Regions from separate parts of the Amycolatopsis silviterrae genome, predicted to be linked through region 2. Evidence: riboswitches for the same ligand, from Rfam matches in the RefSeq annotation. Region 2 holds a riboswitch; each other region holds the start of a gene.

Evidence for each region. A riboswitch is a leader RNA that binds a small molecule or an ion and turns the genes downstream of it on or off. The one in region 2 is predicted to bind cobalamin.
Region 1: linked by a shared signal. The riboswitch ahead of metE (5-methyltetrahydropteroyltriglutamate--homocysteine S-methyltransferase) and the one ahead of ACFSVL_RS45585 (CoA-acylating methylmalonate-semialdehyde dehydrogenase) in region 2 are both predicted to bind cobalamin.
Region 3: linked by a shared signal. The riboswitch ahead of ACFSVL_RS36650 (ABC transporter substrate-binding protein) and the one ahead of ACFSVL_RS45585 (CoA-acylating methylmalonate-semialdehyde dehydrogenase) in region 2 are both predicted to bind cobalamin.

The regions. Positions count from the first base shown of each region.
Region 1 covers NZ_JBHUKS010000024.1:59,459-69,047, forward strand. Annotated here, with positions in the region: gene ACFSVL_RS30575 (enoyl-CoA hydratase-related protein) at 1-187, shown strand, start outside; gene ACFSVL_RS30580 (acetoacetate decarboxylase family protein) at 184-795, shown strand; partial or broken gene ACFSVL_RS30585 (ribonucleoside-diphosphate reductase subunit alpha) at 1,012-3,987, shown strand; gene ACFSVL_RS30590 (ribonucleotide-diphosphate reductase subunit beta) at 4,001-5,074, shown strand; cobalamin riboswitch at 5,167-5,368, shown strand; gene metE (5-methyltetrahydropteroyltriglutamate--homocysteine S-methyltransferase) at 5,459-7,732, shown strand; gene ACFSVL_RS30600 (cytochrome P450) at 7,985-9,388, shown strand.
Region 2 covers NZ_JBHUKS010000041.1:25,311-34,899, reverse strand. Annotated here, with positions in the region: gene mmsB (3-hydroxyisobutyrate dehydrogenase) at 1-670, opposite strand, end outside; gene ACFSVL_RS45595 (enoyl-CoA hydratase/isomerase family protein) at 670-1,704, opposite strand; gene ACFSVL_RS45590 (acyl-CoA dehydrogenase family protein) at 1,701-2,840, opposite strand; gene ACFSVL_RS45585 (CoA-acylating methylmalonate-semialdehyde dehydrogenase) at 2,849-4,348, opposite strand; cobalamin riboswitch at 4,526-4,703, opposite strand; gene ACFSVL_RS45580 (short-chain fatty acyl-CoA regulator family protein) at 4,776-6,176, opposite strand; gene ACFSVL_RS45575 (MmgE/PrpD family protein) at 6,329-7,810, shown strand; gene prpB (methylisocitrate lyase) at 7,810-8,703, shown strand; gene ACFSVL_RS45565 (bifunctional 2-methylcitrate synthase/citrate synthase) at 8,733-9,589, shown strand, end outside.
Region 3 covers NZ_JBHUKS010000028.1:135,485-145,073, reverse strand. Annotated here, with positions in the region: gene ACFSVL_RS36670 (flavin reductase family protein) at 1-532, shown strand, start outside; gene ACFSVL_RS36665 (DNA alkylation repair protein) at 1,155-1,820, shown strand; gene ACFSVL_RS36660 (methyltransferase domain-containing protein) at 1,804-2,571, opposite strand; gene ACFSVL_RS36655 (barstar family protein) at 3,090-3,572, shown strand; cobalamin riboswitch at 3,645-3,788, shown strand; gene ACFSVL_RS36650 (ABC transporter substrate-binding protein) at 3,894-5,402, shown strand; gene ACFSVL_RS36645 (class I SAM-dependent methyltransferase) at 5,399-6,172, shown strand; gene ACFSVL_RS36640 (ABC transporter permease) at 6,130-7,113, shown strand; gene ACFSVL_RS36635 (ABC transporter permease) at 7,110-7,892, shown strand; gene ACFSVL_RS36630 (ABC transporter ATP-binding protein) at 7,885-9,237, shown strand; gene ACFSVL_RS36625 (hypothetical protein) at 9,429-9,589, opposite strand, start outside.

The DNA.
Region 1 (9,589 bases), on a different contig from region 2:
CTACCGGATGGCCTCGGCCCCCTCGCCGTTCGACGTCCACGAGGTCGACTCGAAGCTCATCTCCCAGCTCGGCGCCAACCCCGACGCCGTCGAGGGCATCGCGTCGTTCTTCCAGAAACGCCCGCCCGAGTTCCCGTTGCGCGTGGACCGCGACCTCCCGCCGTACCTGCCGTGGGTCGGCGAATGACCGAGTACCCGCCCGAACCGTGGCACCTCACCGCCGACGCATACCTCTCGATATGGCGAGTCCCCGTCGGCGAGCTGCCCGAGCTGCCCGCCGGAGCCAAGCCCCTGCTCCTCGGCAGTCAGGCCGCCGTCTTCACCGCCTGGATCGACTACCAGCCGCCCGGCCAGCTCAGCTATCACGAACTCCTCTCCTGCGTCGCCGTGCGCGGGCGCGGGCTGGCCGCGTCGATCACCGACATCTGGGTCGACAGCGAGGTCTCGCGCGCGGGCGGGCGCGAGTTATGGGGCATTCCGAAGGAAATCGCGTCCTTCACCTTCACCGGCGGGCGCACCTTCACCGCGGCGACCTCCGGCGACTGGATCGCCACCGCCGCCTTCACCCCGCGCGCCGGGCTCCCGATCGCCCTCCCGGTACGCTTCGAGATCGCTCAAGCCCGCAACGGCAGCCCGCTGCGTACCCCGGTCGAGTGGCGCGCGAAGCCGCGCGCGGCGGCCGCGGACTGGTCGGTCAACCCGGCCGGGCCGCTGGGCTGTCTGGCCGGTAAACGGCCCGTGGCCAGTGCCGCACTGGACGCCACGAAGCTCCGTTTCGGATCTTGCCCTCGGTGATCGGATAACCCGCCAGGGTGAGAGTGACACGCCATACCTTGGGGCGCGTGCGAGCCCCCACCCCAACATGTAGTCTCTGGGAACCGGCAGCCCCCAGCGACGGGGAGACCGCTTGAAGAGGGCGGCCGGACCGTTTCGACGAAACCGCAGCGCACGGCCTTGACCGGCTGTGTGCCGCTCGAACGCGCCCATTTCGAGGAACTGTTGGAGACACGCATGTCAGTGGATACCGGTCAGCGGCCGCCGTCGGCGGCGGAGGGGGCCCCGAGCGCGGTCCGCGTCATCCGGCGGGACGGAAGCGTCTCGCCCTTCGACGCGGGCAAGATCTCGGTGGCGCTGACCAAGGCCTTCCTCGCGGTCGAGGGCGGCGACGCCGCCGCGTCCTCCCGCGTGCACCACGTGGTCGCGGAGCTGACCGGGCAGGTCGAGGCGGCGCTGCTGCGCCACACCGGCCCGGAAACCGCGCTGCACATCGAGCAGATCCAGGACCAGGTCGAACTCGCCCTGATGCGCGGCGAGCACCACAAGGTCGCCCGCGCCTACGTCCTCTACCGCGACGAGCGCACGAAGGCCCGCGACGCCGCCGCGCCCGCTTCCGCCGAGGTCGCGCTGAGCGTCAAGGGCGCCGACGGCTCGCTCCGCCCGCTCGACTGGGCCCGCGTCTCGCACGTCGTCGGCGAGGCCGTCGCCGGGCTCGAGGACGTGTCCGCCGAGCCGGTGCTGGCCGAGGCCAAGCGCAACCTCTACGACGGCATCACCGCCGACGAACTGGCGCTCGCGCAGATCATGGCCGCGCGCGTGCTCGTCGAGCAGGAGCCGAACTATTCGTTCGTGTCCGCCCGGCTGCTGCTGGACAAGCTGCGCGGCGAAGCGCTGAGCTACCTCGCCGGCACCCCGCGCCAGGCCAGCCAGGACGAGATGGCGACCGAGTACGCGCCGTACTTCCGCGCCTACCTGCGCCGCGCCGTCCAGCTGGAGCTGGTCGACGCCGAGCTGACCCGGTTCGACCTGGACAAGATCACCGCCGCGATCCGCCCCGAGCGCGACCTCGACTTCGGCTTCCTCGGCCTGCAGACGCTGTACGACCGGTACTTCCAGCACCACAACGGCGTCCGGTTCGAGCTGCCGCAGGCGTTCTTCATGCGGGTGGCGATGGGCCTGGCGATCCGCGAGGACGACCGCGAAGCGCGCGCGATCGAGTTCTACGAACTGCTCTCGACGTTCCACTTCATGGCGTCCACCCCGACGCTGTTCAACAGCGGCACCAACCGCGCCCAGCTGTCGTCCTGCTTCCTGACCACGGTGGACGACGACCTGGACTCGATCTTCCAGGCGTACAAGAACAACGCGCTGCTGGCCAAGTACTCCGGCGGCCTCGGCAACGACTGGACCCCGGTCCGCGGCCTCGGCGCGCACATCAAGGGCACCAACGGCCAGTCCCAGGGCGTCGTGCCGTTCCTGAAGATCGCCAACGACACTGCGGTCGCCGTCAACCAGGGCGGCAAGCGCAAGGGCGCGGCCTGCGCGTACCTGGAGACCTGGCACGTCGACATCGAGGAATTCCTCGACCTGCGCAAGAACACCGGCGACGACCGGCGGCGCACGCACGACATGAACACCGCCAACTGGGTCCCGGACGAGTTCCTGCGCCGCGTCGAGGCGAACGCCGAGTGGACGCTGTTCTCGCCGAACGAGACGCCGGACCTGCACGACCTCTACGGCAACGCGTTCGCCCAGCGCTACCGCGAGTACGAGGCGGCCGCCGCGCGCGGCGAGATCAAGGTGTTCCGCAAGGTCCGCGCGGTCGAGCTGTGGCGGCGGATGCTGACCATGCTGTTCGAGACCGGCCACCCGTGGATCACCTTCAAGGACCCGTGCAACCTGCGTTCGCCGCAGCAGCACGTCGGCGTCGTGCACTCGTCCAACCTGTGCACCGAGATCACGCTGAACACGAACACCGAGGAGGTCGCGGTCTGCAACCTCGGCTCGGTGAACCTGCTCAAGCACGTCACTCCGTCCGGTTTGGACACTGAGCGGCTCGAGAAGACCGTGCGCACCGCGGTCCGGATGCTCGACAACGTGATCGACATCAACTTCTACACGATCCCGGAGGCGCGCCGCTCCAACCTGCGCCACCGTCCGGTCGGCCTCGGCATCATGGGCTTCCAGGACGCGCTGTTCGAGATCGGCGTGCCGTTCGCGTCCGCCGAAGCGGTGAAGTTCGCCGACGTCTCGATGGAGCACCTCTCCTACTACGCGATCTCGGCGTCGACCGATCTCGCGCAGGAGCGCGGCCAGTACCAGTCGTTCGAGGGTTCCTTGTGGAGCAAGGGCATCCTGCCGATCGACTCGATGCAGCTGCTCATCGACGCCCGCCAGGGCGACGGCCTCGACGTCGACACCTCCACGACGCTGGACTGGGCCCCGCTGCGCGAGCGCGTCAAGACCGTCGGCATGCGCAACTCCAACGTGATGGCGATCGCGCCGACCGCGACGATCTCCAACATCTCCGGCGTCGGCCAGTCGATCGAGCCGCTGTTCCAGAACCTGTACGTCAAGTCGAACATGTCCGGCGACTTCACCGTCGTCAACCCGCACCTGGTCAAGAGCCTCAAGGCGCGCGGCCTGTGGGACGAGGTCATGGTCAGCGACCTCAAGTACTTCGACGGCAGCCTCGGCCAGATCGACCGCGTCCCGGACGACCTCAAGGCGCTGTACGCGACCGCCTTCGAGATCGAGTCGAAGTGGATCGTGGACGCCGGTTCGGTGCGGCAGAAGTGGATCGACCAGGCGCAGTCGCTGAACCTGTACATCGCGGCCCCGAGCGGCCGCAAGCTCGACGAGCTGTACCGCTACGCCTGGCACAAGGGCCTCAAGACCACGTACTACCTGCGGGCGCAGTCCGCGACGCACGTGGAGAAGAGCACCCTGCGCGGCACCGACGGCAAGCTGAACGCCGTGTGAACCACCCCGACCCCGGCCGCTCCGCCCGCCGCCGCCCCGGCCGCCGCGCCTTCCCCGGCCCCGTCGCCGTCGCCGTCCGCCGCGGTCCCGGCCGCCGCGCCGTCGCCGTCGCCCGCCGCGGCCGTCCCGGCGGAGCCGAAGGAGATGCCGAAGACCGACGTCGACTTCGTCGCCGCCGAGGGCGCTGCCTGCCGGATCGACGACCCCGACTGCGAAGCCTGCCAGTAAGGAACCCTGAACCATGACGAACGTGGAAACGACCGACGCGACCGGCCTCGGCGAGATCGAGGTCGGCGCGGCCCGGATCAACGTCGACGACAAGCGGATGATCAACGCGCGCGCCGACGTCAACCAGCTGCTGCCGATGAAGTACCGGTGGGCCTGGGACAAGTACCTCGCGGCGTGCAACAACCACTGGATGCCGACCGAGGTCGCGATGCAGGCCGACATCGCGCTGTGGAAGTCGCCGGACGGCCTCACCGAGGACGAGCGGCAGATGCTCAAGCGCAACCTCGGCTTCTTCGCCACGGCGGAGTCGTTGGTGGCCAACAACATCGTGCTCGCGGTGTACCGGCAGATCACCAACCCGGAGTGCCGCCAGTACCTGCTGCGCCAGGCCTTCGAGGAGGCCGTGCACACGCACACCTTCCAGTACATCTGCGAAAGCCTCGGCCTGGTCGAGGGCGAGCTGTTCAACATGTACCGCGAGGTCCCGTCCATTTCGGACAAGGACGCGTGGGCGCTGAAGTACACGCAGAACCTGGAGAACCCGGACTTCGAGACCGGCACGCCGGAGGCCGACCAGGCGTTCCTGCGCGACCTCGTGGCGTTCTACGTGATCTTCGAGGGCATGTGGTTCTACACCGGTTTCGCGCAGATCCTGTCGCTGGGCCGGCGGAACAAGATGGTCGGCATCGCCGAGCAGTACCAGTACATCCTGCGCGACGAGTCGATCCACCTGAACTTCGGCATCGACTGCATCAACCAGATCAAGATCGAGAACCCGCACCTGTGGACCGAGGAGTTCCAGGCCGAGGTGCGCGGCATGCTGCAGGACGCGTGCGAGCTCGAGGTGAAGTACGCCCGCGACACGATGCCGCGCGGCATGCTGGGCCTGTCGGCCGACCTGTGCGAGCAGTACATGCACTTCATCACCGACCGCCGCGCCCAGCAGATCGGCCTGACCCCGATCTACGGCGAGAACGAGAACCCGTTCCCGTGGATGTCGGAGGCGATGGACCTGAAGAAGGAGAAGAACTTCTTCGAGACCCGCGTCATCGAGTACCAGTCCGGCGGAGCGCTCGACTGGGACTGATCCCGCTCTCCGGGATCCGCGTCCGGCTTGTGCCGGATCCGCGCCGGAACCGCTAAGCTCGGCCACGCCACTGGTTCGCCAGTGCGTGGCCGAGCTTTTTTCGCCTGGTCGCGCATCGGCGAGGCAACAGGGAACCCGGTGCGAATCCGGGACTGCCCCGCAGCGGTATGTGGGAACGAAAGCCGTCACCGCGAAAGCGGTAAAGCACTGGGCGCCAAGCCCGGGAAGCGACGGCCGGTAGGCACGAGCGACACGCCCACGAGTCCGAATACCTGCCACTGGCACGCACGCCGACGGCGTGCGTGAGTCCGGGCCTCGCGGGAAAGGCACGACCGAAGCACAGCGGTTTCCGCGTGCCCGGGCTCTTCCGGCGAGCACGTGAGGATGCATGCTGTGACCACGATCGGCACCACGATTCTCGGCTACCCGCGAATCGGCCCGGCCCGCGAACTGAAGCGGGCCTTGGAGTCCTACTGGGCGGGAGAGAGCCCCGAGGAGGACCTCCTGGACACCGGCCGGCGCCTGCGCGAGCAAACCTGGACCGCGCTGCGCGACCAGGGTCTCGACTCGATCCCGTCGAGCACTTTCTCCCTCTACGACCAGGTCCTCGACACCACCGCCCTGTTCGGCGCACTACCGGAACGCTTCACCCGCCTGGGCCTGTCCCCACTGGACACCTACTTCGCCGCCGCACGCGGAGTCCCGGACGCACCCGCGCTGGAAATGACGAAGTGGTTCGACACCAACTACCACTACCTAGTCCCAGAACTAGGCCCGGACTCCCGCTTCACCCTCACCGGCGCCGCTCCGCTCGACGAGGTCCGCGAGGCTCGCGCACTCGGCATCACCCCGCGCCCGGTACTCGTCGGACCAGTCACCTTCCTGCTGCTGGCCAAGTCCACCGAACCCGGCTTCACCCCGCTGGAACTCCTGGACACCCTGCTGCCCGCATACGCCGAACTCCTGGGCAAACTGGCCGACGAGGGCGTCGAGTGGGTCCAGCTGGACGAACCAGCCTTCGCAGCCGACCGGACAACACCGGAGTTCAACGCACTCACCCGCGCCTATCACTGGCTGGCCAAGGAAAAGCACCGCCCGAAGCTGCTGGTCGCCGGATTCTTCGGCGGACTCGGCCGCGCGCTAGGCGTACTGGCCCGCTCCCCCATCGAAGCGGTAGCCGTCGACCTGGTCACCGACGCGTCCTTTGTAGACAAAGTAGCCGCGGAAGGAGCGTTGCGAGACAAGGAAGTACTAGCCGGAGTAGTGGACGGCCGCAACGTCTGGCGCACCGACCCCGGCGTCGCGCTAGCCCGCGCAGCACGACTGAGGGACACCGCAGCACACGTAAGCATCTCCACGTCCTGCTCCCTGCTGCACGTGCCTTACGACGTAGCAGCGGAAACGACCCTCGACCCACGCCTTAAGAGCTGGCTCGCGTTCGCCCGGCAAAAGGTAGACGAGGTCGTCCTCCTCGGCCGGGCATTGCGCGGCGAAGACGTAGACCTCGGCCCCGCGCGAGCCGCAGTCGCCGACCGGGCCAGCGCCAAGGAGTTGAACGACGCCAACGTCCGAGCACGCGTCGCAGCACTCCGACCAGAGGACACCGTCCGCCAACCGTATCCCGAACGCGCTGCAGCACAACAAAAAGCGCTGAACCTGCCCCCACTGCCGACCACCACGATCGGCTCCTTCCCGCAGACCGGCGAGGTGCGCCGGGCCCGGGCCGCCCACCGCGCGGGCAAGCTCGACGACACCGGCTACCGCGAAGCGATGCGCACCGAGATCGAGCGCGTCGTGCGGCTGCAGGAGGACCTCGGCCTCGACGTCCTCGTGCACGGCGAACCCGAGCGCAACGACATGGTCCAGTACTTCGCCGAACAGCTGGCCGGGTTCGCGGCGACCGCGGCGGGCTGGGTCCAGTCGTACGGCTCCCGGTGCGTCCGGCCGCCGGTCCTCTTCGGCGACGTGTCCCGGCCGGCGCCGATGACCGTCGAATGGGCGCGGTACGCGCAAAGCCGCACCGACCGGCCGGTGAAGGGCATGCTGACCGGTCCGGTCACGATTCTGGCCTGGTCGTTCGTCCGCGACGACCAGCCGCTGGCCGACACCGCGCGGCAGGTCGCGCTGGCCGTCCGGGACGAGGTCGCGGACCTGGAGGCGGCCGGGATCCGCATCGTGCAGGTCGACGAACCCGCGCTGCGCGAACTGCTCCCGTTGCGCGCGGCGGACCGCGAGGCGTACTTCGGCTGGGCGGTGCCCGCGTTCCGGCTGGCCACCTCGGGCGTCGCGGAGACCACGCAGATCCACACGCACATGTGCTACTCGGAGTTCGGCGACGTGCTGCCCGCGATCGACGCCCTCGACGCGGACGTCACCAGCATCGAGGCCGCCCGCTCGAAAATGGAGGTGCTCGCCGATCTGACCGAAGCGGGCTTCGGCCGCGGAGTCGGGCCCGGGGTCTACGACATCCACTCGCCGCGCGTGCCGGGCGAGGACGAGATGACCGGCCTGGTGCGCACGGCGCTCGGCGCGGTTCCGGCGGAGCGGCTGTGGATCAACCCGGACTGCGGCCTCAAGACCCGCGGTTACGCCGAGGTCGAGCCCGCGCTGCGGCATCTGGTCGGCGCGGCAAGGGAACTGCGCGCCGGACCTCGCTGACGATCCCGGTGCCGGGCGGCTCTGTCGCCCGGCACCGGCCCGAGGATCACCCGAACGGCACGGCCCGCAGGTATTGTCATCGCGTCAATAACGCGGGACCGTGGACGCGGCCGATACCCTGGCCGGGAGGTGGTCGCCATGGCGGACGTGACCGGACAACCGGGAATCCCGACGGCGGGCGGCGCGCTCGGCAAGGTCGTCCACGCCGGGAGCGACGGCGTCACGAAGCTTTCCGAAAACCTGCGCGGCCGGATGCCGCCGCTGACCGCGATCCCGTTGCCGCGCAAGGTGGACGAACGCTGGCTGGGCGCGCACTGGCCGGTCCGCGAGCTCGCGCCGCCACCCCAAGGCAGCGGCCTGAAGCCGATCCTCGGCGACGACGGGCCGCCGCTGATCGGCCACACCCTCGACGGGATGCGGTTCGGCCTCGACTTCAGCCTGCGCCGCTTCGGGCAGTTCGGCCCGGTGTCGTGGATGGGCGTCTTCGGCCAGCGGCTCGTGACACTGTCCGGCCCCGAAGCCACCCAGGCCGCGCTCGTGAACAAGGACAAGGCGTTTTCCCAGGAGGGCTGGAAGTTCTTCATCGAGCGGTTCTTCGAGCGCGGGCTCATGCTGCTCGATTTCGGCGAGCACCACCTGCACCGGCGGATCATGCAGGAGGCGTTCACCCGCGACCGGCTCCGCGGCTACGTCGCGCAGATGGGCCCGGCGCTGCGCGAAGGCGTCGCCGCGCTGCCGTCCGGCCGTCCCCAGCTGTACTGGGCGTTCAAACAGCTGACGCTGGACGTCGCGACGCAGGTTTTCATGGGCATGCGGTCGGCCGCCGACGCGGAACGCATCAACCGCGCGTTCGTGGCCGCTGTGCGCGCCGGTACCGCCGTGGTGCGGTATCCGGTGCCTGGCGGCCGCTGGGCCGCGGGTTTGCGCGGCAGGCGGACGCTGGAGCGCTATTTCGGCGAGAACCTGGCGGCGAAGCGCGACGCGGACGGCGACGACCTGTTCTCCGCGCTCTGCCACGCGGCCTCCGAAGACGGCGATCGGTTCAGCGACGCCGACATCGTCAACCACATGATCTTCCTGATGATGGCCGCGCACGACACGACCACCATCACCGCCAGCGCGATGGCCTACTACCTCGCGAAGCACCCGGAATGGCAGGACCGCGCCCGCGAGGAGTCGCTGCGCCTCGGCGACGACCTGCCGGACCTCGACGCGCTGGAAAGCCTCGAAACGCTGGACCTGGTGATGAAGGAGGCGCTGCGGCTGCGCGCGCCGGTGCCGTCGCTGGCGCGAAAGACCACAAAGGACACTGCCGTCCTCGGCCATTACCTGCCGGAAGGCACGATGGTCGCGGTTTCGCCGACGCTGAACCACTACTCCCCCGAACACTGGACCGATCCGCTGCGCTTCGACCCCGAACGGTTCGGCCCGGACCGCCGCGAGGACAAGTCGCACCGGTTCGCGTGGATGCCGTTCGGCGGCGGCGCGCACAAGTGCATCGGGCTGCAGTTCGGCGGCCTGGAGGTCAAGGCGCTCATGCACGAGCTGCTGCGGGCGCACCGCTGGTCGGTGCCCGAGGATTACGTGGCCAAGTGGGATTACGTCTCGCTACCGGTGCCCGCCGACGGACTGCCGGCCCGGTTGGCCTATCGTTGACGGCCGCCGAGCGGGACAGAAAGGTCGACGACTGGAGACAAAACCGCAGTACAGGCCACCTTCGTGTACTCAAGGTGACTTGATGTCACCAGTTGTGTAGTGCTCATCACTCGTTCAGCCGGTAGACACCCTGTTTGGTCCGTGATGCCGTGGCATCACTTGCGGCCAACTCGTACCCAGTGTGGGTCCTCGGACTCCCCG
Region 2 (9,589 bases):
CCGGGACCGGGCCGGGCACCGGGCAGTTGGTGGTGAGCGCCCAGCATTGTCCGGACGCGGTCGAGGCGACGTCGAACAGCGCCTGGTCGGTGAGCCCCAATGCCTGGCCGAGCGCGAACGCCTCGCTCACCGCGATCATCGACACGCCGAGGATCATGTTGTTGCAGATCTTCGCCGCCTGCCCGGCCCCGGAGCCTCCGCAGTGGACGAACTTCGCGCCCATCCGGTGCAGGTACGGTTCCGCGGCGATGAAGGCCTCGGACCGGCCGCCGACCATGAACGTCAGCGTGCCCGCCGTCGCACCGACCACCCCGCCCGACACGGGAGCGTCAACGGCCTGGTGCCCCGCGGCGACAGCCAGTTCGGCGGCGGCCCGCGCGTCGGCGACCTCGATGGTCGAACAGTCGAGGAACAACATGTCCGGCCGCGCCAGCGGGACGATCTCGCGGTACAGGTCGAGGACGTGCTTTCCGCTGGGCAGCATGGTGATCACCACCTGTGCCTCGGCGACCGCGGCCGCAGGCGAGTCCACAACGGACACTCCGGCTTTCGCCGCCATGCCCGCCGCTTCCGGGGCCGGGTCGTAGCCGAGCACCGCCTCCCCCGCATTGACGAGGTTGGCCGCCATCGGCCCGCCCATGTTGCCCAGGCCCAGAAATGCCACGGCCATCAGTTCCGCACCCCCGTCAGCTCGGCGTCGCCGAGATCGGCGAAGTAGGAATCGACCAGCTCGTCGGGCACTTCGGCCACTGTGGACGGTGACCAGCGCGGCATCCGGTCCTTGTCGATGATCTGCGCTCGCACGCCCTCGACCAGTTCCGCCGACGCGAGCGCGCGGTGCGAGATCCGGTATTCCTGCCGCAGCGCGCTTTCCAGATCCGGCAGCGCAGCGGCCGTGCGCAGTGCCCGGAGGGCGACCTTGAGCGCCGTCGGCGACTTGCCTTCGATCTCCTCGGCGGCCGCGACCGCCGCGTCTCCCCCCTCGCGAAGCCGGATGAGGATCTCTTCGACGGTGTCCGGCGCGTAGCAGTGGTCGATCCACTCCTGTGCGGCGGCCAGCGGGCTCGGCGGCGGGGTTTCCGCGACCAGGTCCAGCGCGGCGTCCGGGGTGCGGGTGGCCAAGGCGTCGTAGAGGTCCGGGAGACGGTCGGCCGGGACGTACCGGTCGGCGAGCCCGCAGTGGATCGCGTCGGCGCCGGGCAGGTGCGCGGCGGTGAGCGCGGCGTGCGTGCCGAGCTGCCCCGGGGCTCGCGACAGCAGCCAGGTGCCGCCGACATCGGGCACGAACCCGATCCCGGTCTCGGGCATGGCGACGCGGGATCGGTCTGTGACGACGCGGTGGCTGCCGTGCGTGGAGATCCCGACGCCGCCGCCCATGACGAGGCCGTCCATGATCGCGACGTAGGGCTTGGGGTATCGGCCGATCATCGCGTTCAGCCGGTATTCGTCGGCCCAGAACTCCAGCGAGGCGGTGCCGCCGGAGCGGGCGTCCTCGTAGATGGACCGGATGTCGCCGCCCGCGCACAGGCCCCGTTCGCCCGCGCCGTCGACCACGACCGCCCGCACACCCGGATCGTCGCGCCACTTCTCCAGGTGCTGGGAAATCGCGCGGACCATGCCGTGGTTCAAGGCGTTCAGGGCGCGCGGCCGGTTCAGGGTGATCCGGCCGAGCCCGCTGTGGACGATGAACTCGACGTCGCTCATGCCGCCTCCTGCAACATCCGGCGGGAGATGATGACCCGCATGATTTCGTTGGTCCCTTCGAGGATCTGGTGCACGCGCAAGTCGCGGACGATCTTCTCCACGCCGTATTCGGCGAGGTAGCCGTATCCTCCGTGCAGTTGCAGCGCTTCGTTGGCGATCTCGAACCCGGTGTCGGTGCAGAACCGTTTCGCCATCGCCGACAACGCCGTCGCGTCCTGATCTCCGCGGTCGTAAGCGTCCGCCGCACGCCACAGCAAAGTGCGCCCGGCCTCCAAGCCAGTACGCATGTCGGCGAGCCGGAACTGCAACGCCTGCGCGTCCGACAGCGGCCTGCCGAACGCGGTCCGCTCGGTCAGATGGCGCACCGTTTTGGTCAACGCGGCGTCCGCGCCGCCGAGCGAGCAGGCGGCGATGTTGAGCCGTCCACCGTCCAAAGCGGACATCGCCACCCGGAATCCGCCGCCTTCCTCGCCGAGCAGCGCCGTGACCGGCACCCGGACGCCGTCGAAGACGACCTGCCGGGTCGGCTGCGCGTTCCAGCCCATCTTGGCTTCGTTGGCGCCGAAGGAAAGCCCCGGCGTCTCCCGCTCCACGACGAACGCCGAGATCCCGCCCGCGCCGGGGCCGCCGGTGCGGGCCAGCGCTACGTACACCTCGGAAGCGCCCGCGCCGGAGATGAACTGTTTCACGCCGTCCAGCACGTACTCGTCGCCGTCGCGGCGCGCGCGGGTGGCCAGCGCCGCCGCGTCCGAACCGGCACCCGGTTCGGTCAGGCAGTAGCTGCCCAGAGATTCCATAGTGGACATCCGCGGCAGGTAACGGCCACGCTGCCGGTCGTCGCCGAAGCGGTCGATCATCGCGGCGACCATGTTGTGGATGGACACATAGCCCGCGATCGACGGGCATCCGGTGGCCAGCGCCTCGAACACCAGCACTCCGTCGAGTCGGCCCAGCGCGGAGCCGCCGACATCCTCGGGCAAGTACAGCCCGCCGAGGCCGAGTTCGGCCGCTTTCCGCAGCACGTCGACCGGAAAATGCTTGTCCCGGTCCCATTCCAGCGCGTGCGGCGCAAGGTGCTCGGCGGCGAATTCCGCCGCCGTGTCGCGCAGCGCGCGCTGCTCGTCGGTGAGATGCACGGCGCGCCTCAGTCCATCGTCGGGATGACGAAGCTCGCGTTTTCCTTGGCCCCGGAGGGCCAGCGCGAGGTGACGGTCTTGGTCTTGGTGTAGAACCGCACCGAATCCGGGCCGTGCTGGTTCAGGTCGCCGAAGCCGGACCGCTTCCAGCCGCCGAAGGTGTGGTAGGCGATCGGCACCGGGATCGGCACGTTCACGCCGACCATGCCGGTGTCCACGCGCGCGGTGAAGTCGCGGGCGGTGTCGCCGTCGCGGGTGAAGATCGCGACGCCGTTGCCGTATTCGTGCTCGCTCGGCAACCGCAATGCCTCCTCGTAGTCGGCCGCGCGCACCACCGCGAGCACCGGGCCGAAGATCTCCTCGCGGTAAATCCGCATCTCCGGCGTCACCTTGTCGAACAGGCAGCCGCCGAGGAAGAACCCGTTCTCGTGCCCTTCGACCACGACATCCCGGCCGTCCACCACCAGCTCCGCGCCCTCGGCGACGCCGACGTCCACGTAGTCCCGCACCCGCTGCACCGCGGCCGCGCTGACCAGCGGCCCGAAGTCGGCGGTCTCATCCAGCCCGGCCCCGACTTTGAGCGTCCTCACCCTCGCGGCCAGCCGCTCCACCAGCGCGTCCGCTGTCGCTTCGCCGACCGGCACCGCGACCGAGATCGCCATGCAGCGCTCCCCCGCCGAGCCATAGCCCGCGCCGACGAGCGCTTCCACGACCTGGTCGAGGTCGGCGTCCGGCATCACGATCATGTGGTTCTTCGCGCCGCCGAAGCACTGCGCCCGCTTGCCGTGGTCCGCGGCCCGCGAATACACGTACTGCGCAATGTCCGACGAGCCCACGAAGCCGACCGCCTCGACCCGCGGATCGGTGAGCAGCGCGTCAACCGCTTCCTTGTCGCCGTTCACCACCGAGAACACGCCCGGCGGCAGACCCGCTTCCAGAAACAGTTCCGCGAGCCGCAACGGCACCGACGGGTCGCGCTCGGACGGTTTGAGCACGAACGCGTTGCCGCACGCCAGCGCTGGCCCGGCCTTCCACAGCGGGATCATCGCCGGGAAGTTGAACGGCGTGATCCCGGCGACGACACCGAGCGGCTGGCGCATCGAGTACACGTCGATCCCGGTCCCGGCGCTGTCGCTGAACTCGCCCTTGAGCAGGTGCGGGATGCCGATCGCGAACTCCACGACCTCCAGCCCGCGCTGGATGTCGCCGCGCGCGTCGGCGACGGTTTTGCCGTGCTCGGACGACAGCAGCCGCGCCAGGCTGTCCTCCTCCGCGCGAACCAGGTCGACGAACCGCATCAGCACGCGCGCACGGCGCTGCGGATTCCATCGCGCCCACTCGCGCTGCGCCTCGGCGGCAACGCCGACCGCGGCGGCGACCTCTGCCGCTGAGGCCAGCGGGACCCGCGCCTGCACGGCACCGGAGCTGGGGTCGTAGACCTCGGCGAACCGTCCGGACGTGCCAGGAACCGGTTTGCCGCCGACGAAATGCGTGAGTTCACCAGTCACAACGAAGCCTTTCGGAAAGAGCGCAGGAGAGAGCTGCCGCACGGAAACCACGCGGCGCGACAAGCACCGGATCCCGCCGCGGCGGGACGACGGCGCGGACCTACCGCAGCGGCGGCGGGTCGGCGTCTTTCACGCAGGCAGGGGTCAGCCACATGCGTTCTGCTCCATCCTCGTGGACGAACACGGACGTCCACGGCCGGTATCCTGGCTCCCGGATCTGCCCCGTCCCGGCCTTCCCGGCTCTCGCCAGTGGCCTTGTCCCGCGTGGGACGGCACTCCCCGGTCACAGTGGCGGGACCGCGCCGGATTCGCACCGGCTTCCCTGCACCGTGGACCTGTGGACACCATAAAGTAGGAAGTCCGACTATGTCGAGAGTGGCGCACCCCTCATCCGGGCGACGGCCGAAGCACTACGCTGCCCGCGCTCTCACTCCAGCGGCGGGTACGGCAGCAGACTGCTCTCGTGGTCGGCCACCCGCATCCGGCGGCCGATCGCCGGGAACGCGCGCTGCGGGCACGCCGGGCGCTCGCACACCTTGCAGCCCATGCCGATCGGGGTCACCGCCGCGTCCTTGCCGAGCGCCAACCCATCGGAGTACACGAGGCGGCTCGCGTGCCGCAGCTCGCAGCCCAGGCCGATCGCGAACGTCTTGCCCGGCTCGCCGTGCCCGCCCGCCTCCCGGGTGACCGTGCGGGCCAGCCAGAAGTACTTCTTGCCGTCCGGCAGTTCGGCGATCTGCGTGACGATCCGGCCCGGCGAGGCGAACGCCTCGTAGACGATCCACAACGGACACGAGCCGCCGGCGCGGGAGAAGTGAAATCCGGTGGCCGACTGGCGTTTCGACACGTTGCCCGCGCGATCGACCCGGACGAACGAGAACGGCACCCCGCGCGCGCCGCGCCGCTGCAAGGTGGACAGCCGGTGGCATACGGTCTCGAAGCCGACGCCGAACTCGCCGGACAGGAGCGTCACGTCGTAGCGAAGTCGTTCTGCCGCACCGAGAAACGCCCGGTAGGGCAACACCAGCGCGCCCGCGTAGTAGTTGGCGAGGCCGATCCGCAGCAGCCGCCGCGCGGTCTCGTCGGCGAAGCCGCTGCCGTGCGCGAGCCGGTCGATCGCGCCGCCCGCTTCGAGCATCGCCAGCTCGGACCCCAGCCGGAACGCGGCCTGTCCCGGCCGCAGCATCGGCGACAGCCGCAGCACCTTCCGCCAGCGGTCGAAGAAGTGTTGCCCGGCACCGAGGTTTTCGGCGACCACTCGGACCCCATGCCGGTCCTTCAGCGCGGCGACCAGTCCCGCGCGCACTTCCCCGGGATGCAGCCGCAGCTCCGCCGCGAGGCCTTCCGCGGCCTGGTCGAGCGCGGCGACGTGGTTGTTGCGGGCGTAGAACCAGTCGCGCACCTGCTCGTGCGGCTGCTGCACCGAGGCGCGGTCCATCCCTTGCTCCGCGGTGAGCGCGGCGATGTTCTCGACGGCTTCGCGGTAGCGCCGGTGCAACGCGACCATCGTGCGGGCGACGCCGGGCAATTGCGTGGTCAGTTCGTCCACTTCGGCCGGCGAGATCGCACCGTCGACCGTGTCGTCGGCGAACACCTCGCGCACGTCCGCGACCAGACGGGCGGTGTCCTGCGGCGCGAAGAACTCGGCGTCGACGCCGAAGTGCTCGGTGAGCTTCAGCAGCACCGGCAGGGTCAGCGGACGGCCGTTGTGTTCCAGCTGGTTCACGTAGCTCGGCGAGATCTCCAGCAGCCTCGCCAGGTCCGACTGGGACAGCGACCGGTCCTCGCGCAGCTGCCGCAGCCTCGCCCCGGCGTACATCTTCTCCACAAACGGACTTTAACAACTGTTACAAGAATCGGGCCAGCCTTCACAACACTTCACCGGCCGCAGGACTGGCCGGGCGCACCCGCGAGTGCCACGCTGACGGTCAAGCATCACAACGTTCACAGCAGCGGGTTCACCAGTCACGAAGGAAAGCGATGATCGACCACACCGTCCGCACCTACCGTTCCGCCGAGCCGCTGCCCAGGGAGGAACAGCTCGCCTGGAAACTCGCCGCGGTCGCCACCGACCCGGTGCCGGTGCTGCCCGAGGTCGCCGAGATGGTGGTCAACCGGGTGCTCGACAACGCCGCGGTCGCCGCCGCCTCGTTGTCCCGGCGGCCGGTGTCCGCCGCGCGCGACCAGGCGCTCGCCCATCCGGCCAGTCCCGGCGCGACCGTGTTCGGCGTCGCCGGTCGCTACTCCCCGGAATGGGCCGCGTGGGCCAACGGCGTCGCCGTGCGGGAACTGGACTACCACGACACCTTCCTCGCCGCCGACTACTCGCATCCGGGCGACAACATCCCGCCGATCCTCGCCGTCGCACAGCACGCCAGGCGCTCCGGGGCCGATGTGGTCCGCGGGATCGCCGCCGGGTACGAGCTGCAGGTCGACCTCGTCCGCGGGATCTGCCTGCACGAGCACAAGATCGACCACATCGCGCACCTCGGCCCGTCGGTCGCGGGCGGAGTCGGCGCGCTGCTGCGGCTGGACACCGAAACCGTGTACCAGGCGATCGGCCAGGCGCTGCACACCACGACGACCACCCGCCAGTCCCGCAAGGGCGAGATCTCGTCCTGGAAGGCGTACGCCCCCGCGTTCGCCGGGAAGACCGCGATCGAGGCGGTCGACCGGGCACTGCGCGGCGAGGGCGCGCCGAGCCCGATCTACGAGGGCGAGGACGGTTTCCTCGCGTGGCTGCTCGGCGGCCCGGAAGCCCGGTACACGGTGCCTCTGCCCGCCCCGGGCGAGGCCAAGCGGTCCATTTTGGACACCTACACGAAGGAACATTCAGCGGAGTACCAAAGCCAGGCGCTGATCGACCTCGCCCGCAGGCTCGGCCCGCGGATCGGCGAGCTGGGCAAGATGGAGCGAATCGTGATCCGCACGAGCCACCACACCCATTACGTGATCGGCTCCGGCGCGAACGACCCGCAGAAGTACGATCCGAACGCGAGTCGCGAAACGCTCGACCATTCCATTCCGTACATCTTCGCGGTCGCCTTGCAGGACGGCGGCTGGCACCACGAGAGGTCTTACGACCGGGAACGCGCGACCCGCCCGGACACCGTGGAGCTGTGGCACAAAGTGTCCACTGTGGAGGATCCGGAGTGGACCCGGCGCTACCACGCGCCGGAACCGGCGTTCGGCGGACGCGTCGAGGTCACCCTCGCCGACGGGACCACGATCGCCGACGAGATCGCCGTCGCCGACGCCCATCCGGCGGGCGCTCATCCGTTCACCCGCGAGCAGTACGTGGCGAAGTTCCGCACTCTCGCCGACGGCGTGATCGCACCGGCCGACCAGGACCGGTTCCTCGACACCGTCAGCCGACTGCCCGAACTGGACACCGCCGAAGTCCGCGAACTCACGCTGCCCGCATCGATCGACGCGACCCCGAAGACGAAGGGGATTTTCTGATGCTCCACGCCACGCCCTCCGCCGCGGAGAAACGCGCCGGTTTCCGCGAGGCCCTCGGCTCGGGGCGGCTGCTGCGCCTCCCCGGCGCTTTCAACCCGCTCAGCGCGAAGCTGATCGAACGGCGCGGCTTCGACGGCGTCTACATCTCCGGCGCGGTGCTGTCGGCCGACCTCGGCCTGCCCGACATCGGCCTCACCACGAGCACCGAGGTGGCCGGGCGCGCGCAGCAGATCTCGCGGGTCACCGCGCTGCCGACGCTGGTCGACGCGGACACCGGGTTCGGCGAGCCGATGAACGCCGCGCGCACCGTCCAGCTGCTGGAGGACGCCGGGGTCGCCGGGATGCATCTGGAGGACCAGGTCAACCCGAAGCGGTGCGGCCACCTCGACGGCAAGGACGTGGTCGACCGCCACACCGCGGTGAAGCGGATCAAAGCCGCCGTCGACGCGCGCCGCGACCCGAACTTCGTCATCGCCGCCCGCACTGACGCGAAAGCCGTGCACGGCATGGACGAGGCGATCGTCCGCGCCAAGGAATTCGCCGACGCGGGCGCGGACCTGCTGTTCCCGGAGGCGATGGCCGACGCCGCCGATTTCGAACGGCTCCGCCAGGCCGTCGACATCCCGATCCTCGCGAACATGACCGAATTCGGGAAAAGCGAACTGCTCGACGCGAAGACCCTCGCATCGGCGGGCGTCAACGTCGTCATCTACCCGGTCACCTTGCTGCGGCTGGCCATGCACGCCGCGGACACCGGCCTGCGCACCATCGCCGAACAAGGCAGCCAGGCGTCGCTGCTCGGTTCGATGCAGCACCGCCGCGACCTGTACGAACTTCTCGACTATTCCGAATACAACGCATTCGACGAAAGCGTTTTCGACTTCCGCGTCTGACCGGCGCGCATTCCGTCAAGGGGACACCTATGCCTGCACCCGCTATCCACAAAGGACTCGCCGGCGTCGTCGTCGACACCACCGCGGTCTCGATGGTCAACCCGGACACCAACTCGCTCACCTACCGCGGCTACCCGGTCCAGGACCTCGCCGCACAGTGCAGCTTCGAGGAAGTCGCGTACCTCCTCTGGCATGGCGAACTCCCGACGGCGGACCAGCTGGCCGAGCAGAACGCGATCGAGCGCGCGCATCGCATCCTTCCGCACGATCTCGTCCTCACCCTGCTCGCCCTGCCCGAGTCCGCGCACCCGATGGACACGCTGCGCACCGCGGTGAGCATCCTCGGCGCGAACGACCCGGACGAGGACGACAACAGTCCGGCCGCCAACCAGGCCAAGGCGCTCCGGCTGTTCGCCGCGCTGCCGTCGGTCGTCGCGCTCACCCAGCGCCGCCGTCGAGGACTTCTTCCGCTCAAGCCGCGTGACGACCTGGGTTACGCCGAGAACTTCCTCTACCTGGCACTGGGTTCGGTGCCGGAACCGGCGATCGTGCGCGCGTTCGAGGCCTCGTTGGTGCTTTACGCCGAACACAGTTTCAACGCCTCCACCTTCACCTCGCGCGTGGTCACCTCGACTCTGTCCGATTTGTACAGTGCGGTGACCGCCGCGATCGGCGCGCTGAAAGGACCGCTGCACGGCGGCGCCAACGAAGCCGTGATGGAGACCTTCGAGCAAATCGGGTCCGCGGACAACGCCGCGAACTGGCTCGAGGCGGCGCTCGCGGAGAAACGCAAGATCATGGGTTTCGGCCACCGCGTGTACAAGAAGGGCGACTCGCGCGTCCCGACCATGCGCCAGGCGCTGCAGGTCGTCGCGGAACTCCGCGA
Region 3 (9,589 bases), on a different contig from region 2:
CGGCGCGGGCGTGCGGAACCTCGCGCCGTTCAGCTACTTCGCCCCGCTGACGATGGACCCGCCGACAGTGCTCTTCTCGATCTCTGACACGCCGAAAGACACGCTGGACAACATTACGGTCAGCGGCGAGTTCGCGATCACGATGGCGTTGAGCGGTCAGGAAGAGCTGGTCGCACGCACGGCGTCCACAGTGGACTCTTCGGTGGACGAGGCGGAGCACGTCGGCCTGTCGTGGGCGCCGGGAGTGCGGATCGGGGTCCCGCATCCGGCCGGTGCCGGGCCGAGCCTGGAGTGCACGCTGGTGAAGATCGACGAGTTCAAGGGCTCGCACCTGGTGTTCGGCGAGGTGGTGGGAGTAGCAGTGGACGACCGCCTCCTCCGGCCGGACGGCCGCCTGGACCAGGACGCATACCACCCGGTCGGCCGCATGGGCGGCGCGACGTTCACCCGGGTGGACAACTGGGTGCGGGTCCCGATCCCGGCTCCGGAGGAGTTCCTGGCCGGAAGCCAACACCCGAACCCGCGCCGCTAGTTCCCGGATCTGCTGTCCGTGAGGGGAACCCTCACGGACATCGGTGGGCCAACGCCAGGGAATTAAGCCGGGTGGTGCCAGCCTGCTGACCGTCCATAAAGGACGCCGGCGTCGATGAAATGCCCGGCTAAGGCCGATATGCCCGTTTCTTCCGGGCTGTGAGGGACTCCCTGAGGGAATCTGATTCCCTCAGGGAGTCCCTCACGGACGACACGTTCAGTTCCGGCCGCCCGCGTTGGGGGTCGGCGCGGTCTCTTGCCGAGCCCGGCCGCAGGCGTCGGGAACAGGATCGTCGTCCGTGAAGGACTCCTTGAGGGAATCAGATTCCCTCAAGGAGTCCTTCACGGACCTAAGAATATGGTCAGATGGGCAGTAATCGGGCATTTCGGTTGCGCTGGCGTCCTTTATGGACGGTCAGCAGGTGTTGACGCCACGCGACGTAAGTTCCTGGCATTGGGGACTCAGCGTCCGTGCGGGTGGCCCTCACGGACCCCGCCGCCGCTGGAGTCCGTGAAGGTTCCCCTCACGGACAGCGAACCGTCGCTCGGCGGAGGCGCTGCGGCGAACTGTCCGGCAGGTCCCGTATCCTCGACCCCGCCCACACCTGACCAGGGAGGTCCCCGTGGCCGACGCAACCCTCGCCGGCGTCCGCGCCCGGCTCGCGGACCTCGACGACCCCAAAATCCGGGCCGTCAACGAGAAGCACGGCGACGACCACAGCGTCAACCTCGGCAAGCTCCGCGCCCTCGCCAAGGAACTCAAAGCCCAGCCCGATCTCGCCCTCGAACTGTGGCGGACCGGCGACACCAACGCCCGCCTGCTCGCCCTCCTCGTCGCGCGCCCCAAGCAGTTCGGCCGCGACGATCTCGACCGGATGCTGCGCGAGGCGGGCACCCCCAAGGTCCAGGACTGGCTTCTCGTCAACATAGTCAAGAAGACCCGCCACGCCGAGGAACTCCGCGTGGCCTGGCTCGACGACGCCGACCCGGTGGTGGCGAGCGCGGGCTGGACGCTGACCGTCGACCGCGTCGCGAAGAAGCCCGACGGGCTCGACCTTTCCGGGCTGCTGGACGTCATCGAAGCCGAGATGAAAGCTGCCCCGGACCGGTTGCAGTGGGCGATGAACCACTGTCTCGCGCAGATCGGCATCGAGCATCCCGGCCTCCGCGCCCGCGCGATCGGCATCGGGGAGCGGCTCGGCGTTCTCAAGGACTACCCGACCCCGCCGAACTGCACCTCGCCCTACGCGCCGGTCTGGATCGCCGAGATGGTCAAGCGGCAGGCTTGACGAAGACCCCGACGAACACCATGCTCGCGGCCAAAAACGGCCCCTCGGCCAGCGCCGCCAGCCACCGGTCGCCCTCCGCCCGGTCCAGCTGACCCGCCCGCACCGCGCGTTCGGTGTTCCGGCTCAGGCCGAGAATCTTGTCCGCCGTCCCGAAATCGCGGAACACCGGCGTCGCCACCGAGACGTCGCGCACCTCCAGCCCGGCGGCCAGCGCCAGCCGCGCCAAGGAGCGGCCGACGGTCGCGTTTCGGACCATCGTCGAGCACACGAAACGGTTGAACGCGCGGTTCGTCGCGGGCTCCCCGGGATCGACCACCAGGCTGTCCCAATCCGGCTCGGCGACGCACGCCAGCCCGCCCGGCCGCAGCACCCGGTGCAGCTCCGCGAAAACCCCGGCGGGATCGGCGACGTGCTGCACCATCCGGTCCGCCCGCGCCCGGTCGACGCTCGCGTCCGCCAGCGGCAGCGCGTGCGCATCGCCCAGCCGGACCGAGACGTGCGGCGCGGAAGAGGCCGCCGCCTCGACCATTCGCGGTTCCGCGTCCACCCCGATCACCGTGCCCGAGGACGTCACCGCCTCCGCCATCGCGGGCAGGTCGGTGCCGGGCCCGCAGCCGACGTCCAGCACGGTCAGCCCGGGCCGCAGCTCGAGTGCGGTCAGCACCTGCCGTTTGTAGTCGCGTCCGGCTTCCGCGACACGGGCGTAGTAGTCGACTTTGTCCGGTCTGGGAACTCCGAAAGTCTCGGCCATGTCTTCGAGTGAACCAGAAAACCGCGAGGCGCCGCAGGCTCGGCTCGACCGGCCGATCCTCTCCGCGGGCCGTTCATGCGAAAGAAGGACTGTGCGGGATTTGCCGATTTAGGTACCGTGGCAAGGGGGCCTCATTATCGCAGCTCATGCACAATGAGGGGGAATCCGATGGTTGTTCGCCTTTCGTGCACACTGTGCGTGCGCTGATAGCGCTGGCAGTTTCGTTTTCGGCGCTCCCGGGTACGGCGGCCGCCTCCAGCGTCCGGCCCGCCAGCGCTCAGGCGAACGCCGAAGTCGTTCGTATTCCGGGATGTTCGCCGCGATCGCCGACGGCAGAAGAGGACTGCCCGCATATTCTTGAGGCGTACCACTGCGTCCTCGACCGCAATTGGTCTCCGTAGCGGGGCTCAAGGGCGGGAAGGTGCACGAAAATTCCGACGGAAAGCTCCAACGCTTGGTGATGGACAAAACGATCCGACCGGCAATTCGTGGTACACGACGTCGTCGAAGGGTAGGCCTTGTCTTCACTGCCCGCCGTTGTCGAACCGCGTTCCTGGGACGACGTGCTCCTGCAGAACCCGAACCCGGACTTCGGCACGGGCGACGAGGTGCTGAGCTGGGCGAAACCGTCCCTGCCAGCGCGCTGGAAGCGCGACTTTGACGAACTCCGGCAGCGCCCTCCCGAGGGCGGCGCACTGCTGAAGGTGATCGACGCCGCGTCGTGCCGGACCGATCAGGCGCTGTTCGGCGTATTCGCGGAGGAACTCCAGTTCCCCGGCTACTTCGGGCACAACTGGGACGCGTTCAACGAATGCCTGTCCGATCTGGTGGTACTGGACGACGGCGGGCTGGGCTCGGCGTTCGGCGATCTTCCCGGCGTGGCCGCGCGGGCGCTCGTGGTGGTGCTGCTGCGTGCCGAGGAACTGCTGGCCGAGTCCGGACCGGCGGGATTCGCCAGGTTCGTCCGGTCGGTGCAGTTCGCCGACATCGAGCACTCCTGAGGCTCACTAGGGAACCGGTGCCAGCCGCACCCGAGGCGTCCCGGTACGCCGTGGCCGATCCCCGCACGTGACATTACGCACGAACCGCGCGCGCCCGGGCCGCACCGCCTAAGGTGTGGCGGGCGTGGAGGGAAGACCGGTGCGATTCCGGGGCTGCCCCGCAACTGTGAGGCTCGCCGAGCCGAAGCCAGATACCTCCGCGGGATCCATTGATCGGTCGGCGCCACGCGGGTTTGGCCAGGCCGGAGAGCCGCCGCGGCACGCGGGCGGCTCTTCTTCCGGTTCTCCCGTCCCGGCATCGGCCCGGCGCGAGGGAGTCCCATGACCGTGCGCAGGCGCGGGTTCCTGCTGGGCGCCGCGGGCGTGCTCGCGGCCGGCTGCGGCGGCCCCCGGGCGTCCGGCGGCTCCGGCATCGACACGTTTTCCGCCGTGCTCAAGGGGTCCGGCACCGACGAACGGCTCGATCCGGGCACCAGCCACCTGTTCATCGACGAAGCACGGCTGAAAGCCCTGTACGACGGGCTGTTCGAGGTCGACGACACGATGCGGCCGGTACCGCGGCTGGCCCGTTCCGCCGAGCCGAACGCCGACGGCACCCGCTGGCGGCTCTCGCTGCGCGACGCGCGCTGGCACGACGGCGCGAAATTCACCTCCGCCGACGTGCTTTACACCCTGTCGCGCGTGCTCGGCCCGCCCGGACCGCAGCCGTTCATCGCCGCCGCGACGCTGGATTCGATCGACCTCTCGCAGTCGCGCGAAGTGGACGAACGGACGGTGGAGATCGCGCTGAAACGGCCGTCGTTCGAATTCCTGACCGCGCTTTCCGCGTACGGCACCAAGATCGTCCGCAACGGCACGAAGGACTTCAAGAAGCCGGTCGGCACCGGTCCGTTCCGGTTCGAGTCGTTCCGGCCCGGCCGCGAAATGGCGGCGACCGCGTATGCCGATTACTGGGACGGTGCGCCGAAGATCAGCCGGCTGCGCATCCTCAGCGCGGAAAACGACGCGCGCCCGGCCGCGTTGCGCGGCGGCCAGGCCGATTTCGCCGACGATCTGACCCCGGCCGCGGCGAAGACGTTGCGCGCGGCGAGCGGGATCGACGTGCATTCAGCGCCGCACAGCGGAATCTACTACTTCGCGATGAAAACCGACCGGCCGCCGTTCGACAACGCGGACGTCCGGCGCGCGATGATGCGGATGGTCGATCGCGAGGAACTGGTGAAGGTCGCGCTGCAGGGCGAAGGCGAGGTCGCCAACGATGTGTTCGGCAACGGCTTCGAGTACTACGCCGATCTGCCGCCGCACCCCTATGACCCGGACCAGGCGAAAGCGTTGCTGCGCAAGGCAGGCGCGGAGAACCTGACCTTCGAACTGTTCACCGCGCCCGCGGCAGCGGGATTCGTCGACGCGGCGAACCTCTTCGCCGAACAAGCCAAACGCAGCGGGGTGACGGTGAAAGTCCGGGTCGGTTCCGGCGACACCTATTACTCCGAATCGCTGAAAGCCGGTCAGCTCACCATGGGCCAGTCCGGTCCGCTGCCGATCCCGAACCATTTCGCGTCCCGGTTGCTCGGCGGCGCGCCGCAGAACCGCACCAACTGGCGCGATCCGGAATTCGACGCGCTGTACCGCCAGGCGCTGGCCACCGCGAACCAGCCGCGGCGGGCCGCGCTCTACCGCCGGATGCACGAAATCCTCCACGACCGCGGCGGTTTCGTGTTCTGGGGCAACGCGACCTGGACCAGCGCCGCCTCCGCGCAGTACCGCGGAATTCCCGCCGGAGTGCCCAATTCGCTGAACTGGGCCCGATTCGACAAGGTGACCCGATGACCCTTTCCGAGACCTCCCTCACCGCGGACCGCGCCCGGTACTGGCTGGAGCGCTGGGACCGGCAGCAGGAGTTCTACATGCCCGACCGCGAGGAGCGGTTCGCGGTGCTCGGCGACGTCCTGGCCGAACTGGTCCCGCGCGAGGACCCGCTGATCGTCGACCTCGGCGTCGGCCCCGGCTCGCTCTCGACCCGCCTGCTGGCCCGGTTCCCCGCCGCACGAGTGGTCGGAGTGGACGCCGACCCGCTGCTGCTCGGCCTCGCCGACCTCGCGTACGGCAGCGCCCGATTCCGCACGGTCACAGCAGATCTGCGTCAGCGCGGCTGGTACGAGGCGCTCGAACTCGACCGCGCCCCCGACGCGTTCGTCAGCACGACCGCACTGCACTGGATGAACCGCCTGCCGCTGCGCGATCTGCTGGGCGTCTGCGGCGAAACCCTCGCTCCCGGCGGTGTTTTCGTCAACGGCGACCACCTCTACGAAGGTGCTGCCGGACCGCAGCTCGACACCCTGAACCGCGCACTGACCAAGCGGCGCGCGGCCCGGGCCGGAGTGGTGCGCGACGAGGACTGGGCGGCGTGGTGGCAGGCCGTCGAAGCGGCTCCGGAGCTGGCCGACCTGGTCGCCGAGCGCGCGGGCGGCTTCGCGCACGAGGTCACCGACCGCCCCTCCGTGCACGATTACCTGGCCTTCCTGCGCGAGGCCGGGTTCGCCGAGGCCGGCACGGTGTGGCAGGTCGGGGACGACCGCATCGTCGCCGGGATCCGCTGACTCCCGGCGCGCGGTTCGCGCTGCGCCGGCTCGGCATCGGCGCGGGCCAGCTCGCGGTGCTGGTCGCGCTGGTGTTCGGGCTGTCCCTGCTGCTGCCCGGCGACGCCGCGGACGTGCAGAGCAGCGACCTGTACAGCGACCGGCAGCGCGCGGAAACGCGGGAGCTGCTGGGCTTGGACGTCGCGCCGCTGCTGCGGTTCGCCCGCTGGCTCGGCCACGCGGCGACCGGTGACTTCGGCACGTCCTACGCCAGCGGCGAGCCGGTTTCCGAGGTGATCGCCGGGCCGTTCGCGATCACCGGCGTCATGGCCGCGTTCACCACGATCCTGCTGCTGCCGCTGGCCGGCTGGGCGGGCTTCGCCGCCGGGCTGCGGCCGGGTTCGCTGCGGGACCGGGTGATCACGACGGTGAGCGTGTTCTTCGACGCGATCCCGGATTTCGTGCTGGCGGTGCTGCTGGTCGCGTACGTGGCGATCGGGCTCGGCCTGTTCCCGGCGACCTTCCTCGGCGTCGACCTGGGCACCATGCTCGCCGAACCGGGGTATCTGGTGCTGCCGCTGGTGGTGATGGTCGCGCGGGTGGCCGCGCCGCTGGTCCGGCTGGTGCGGGCGGGGGTGATCGACGTGTCCGCGAAGCCGTACGTCGAGCAGGCGCGGCGGCTCGGCGTCGGCCGGGTTTCGCTGCTGCTGCGGCACATCGCGCCGAACGCGCTGGGCCCGGCGATGCAGGAACTGGGCCGGACCGGCGACGGGCTGCTGTCCGGGGTGCTGATCGTGGAGGCGGTGTTCGCGCTGCCCGGCATCGCCTCGACGCTGATCGGCGCGATCGGGGACCGCGACGAACCGGTGATTCTCGCGATCGTGCTGGTGACCGGGGCGGTGGCGGTGCTGGTGAACGCGCTGATCGACCTGGCCGGGCGGCGGATGGCGCCGTCCCGGTGAAGGCGAGATGGGCGTACGCGGGGATGGTCGCCGTCCCGGTGCTGGTCGCGATCGCCGGCCCGGTCGTAGCGGGCTGGGCTCCGGCTGAGCACCAGGCTCCGTTCGGCCCGTCGACCTGGTCCCCGTTCGGCACCGACCGGCTCGGCCGCGACGTCCTCGCCGCCGCGCTCGAAGGCGGCCGCACACTGCTGGTCGTCACTGCCCTGACCGTGCTGTGTGCCTACGCGATCGGCTTCACTCTCGGCATGGCCGCCGCCGCGGCACCCCGCCCATGGCTGGAAGACCTGATCATGCGCCCGCTCGACGTCCTGCTGTGCCTGCCCTCGCTCCTGATCATCATCGTCGCCGCGGTGCGCACCAACGGATCCACCGTCGCGATCGCGGCGGCGGTCGGGCTCGCGCTCGTCGCCCCGATCGCGCGGTTCGTGCGCATGGCGGCGCGCGGCGTCGTGCACGGCCCGGTGATGGACGCGCTCCGCATGCAAGGCGAACCGCGCCGCCACCGCTACGGCCGGTACGCGCTGCGGGAACTCGCCCGCCCGGTCGCCGCCGACTTCGGCGTCCGCATCGCCGCGGCGATCTACTTCCTGTCCTCGGCCAACTTCCTCGGCCTCGGCTTCGACCCGGCATCGCCGGACTGGGCGGTGACGGTCGCGGCCAACAAGGACGGCCTCACCGCCGCTCCGTGGTCGGTGTTCCTGCCCGCCGGGCTGATCGTCCTGCTGGTGGTCGGCCTGAACCTGCTGTGGGACGACCTGCTGGCCGATCGCGATGGCTGAACCGCTGATCAGCGTCCGCGGCCTGACCGCGCACGCCGGCGAAACGCCGCTGCTGCACGACGTCTCCCTGGACGTCCACGCGGGCGAGATCGTGACGTTGTCCGGCCCGTCCGGCGTCGGCAAGACGACCGTCGCGATGACCGCCGCCGGGCTGGAACGGCCCGGGATCAGCGTGCGGGCGGAGACGGTCGCGTCGGCCAAGGTCGGCTACCTGCCGCAACAGGCCGCGGAGACGCTGAACCCGGCCCGGCGAGTCGGCCACGCGCTCGGCGAACTGGTCGGCCTCGATGCCGGGCGGTTGTCGCGCAAGCAGCGCCGGGAGCGCGTCGCCGAGGTGCTGCGGCTGGTCGCCTTCGAGTCCGCCGACGGCCTCCTGCGGCGGTACCCGTTCGAGTTTTCCGGTGGCCAGCGGACCCGGCTCGCCCTGGCCCAGGTCCTCGCGACCCGTCCCCGCGCGCTGGTCCTGGACGAGCCGACGACCGGCCTCGACGCCGTCAGCAAAGCCGACCTCCTCCGGCAGCTCTGCGCGCTCGCCGACGCCGGGGCCGCGCTCCTGGTTGTCACCCACGACCCCGACGTCACGGCGACCCGGGCATTGCGGCTGCAGGACGGAATCCTTACGAACGAACCGTCGCCCGCGGCCCGACCCCGTCCCCGGACCGTCGAGCGGGGCACGCGGGTGGCCGAGCTGCGCGGGGTCTCTGTCCACTATGGCCGGACGGAAGTCCTCAGCGACGTCGACCTGTCGCTGTATGCGGGGGAGACCGTCGGCGTGACCGGCCCCTCCGGCGCGGGAAAGACCAGCTTGGCCCGCTGCCTGGCCGGACTGGTGCCGGTCCGCGGCGAAGTGCTCGCGGACGGGGAGCCGTTGCCGTTGCTGCGCAAGCGAACGATTCGGCAGACCGCATACGTCCAGTACGTCTGGCAGGAGGCCGCGTCGTCGTTCGACCCGCGCCGCACGGTGCTCGACCAGGTCGCCACGACCGCGATCCGGCTGCGCGGCCGGTCTTCGGCGGACGCGGTCCGCGAGGCGGACGAAGTCCTTAGTGGACTGGGGCTCACCGAAGCGCAGTCCCGCCGCCGCCCGGACGGCCTGTCCGGCGGTCAGCTGCAGCGCGCGGCACTGGCCCGGGCCCTGCTGGCCGAACCCCGCGTCCTGCTCTGCGACGAGGTCACCACCGGTCTCGACCCGGAACTGGCCGCCCGCATCCTGGACTGCCTCGACGCCTATCAGCGCCGGACGTCCGCCGCCCTCCTGCTGATCAGCCACGACACCCGCGCGCTGGCCGCCCGCGCGGACCGGATCCTCTCCGTCCGGCACGGCCGGGCCGTCGATTCCGGCTGACTTTTCGCGAGAAATATTCGCGGCGATTCCGGCGGGAATGGCAACACCCCTTCAGGGCGTCACGGGTTGCCCCGGAAATCGGCCGAGGCCCCGGCGACCGCGGCGGTTTTACCTGGTTGGGGTCCCCCTATGCGGTGATTCCTTGCGGTTCGCCTCCCCGTCGCGGGGGAGGGCGCGGTACGAATTCCCTGTCAATTGTCGATGAACGCGGGTAGCAGCTCGGCAATTCCGTCCATCCCCGTGGGAGCTTTCGTGATGGCCCGTCGTTCCGGATTCATGCGCTCCCGCGGGAAGCGCGCCGCCGCGGCTTTCGCGGTCGTTTTCGCCGTCGGCGTCGCCAGCGCCGCGCCGG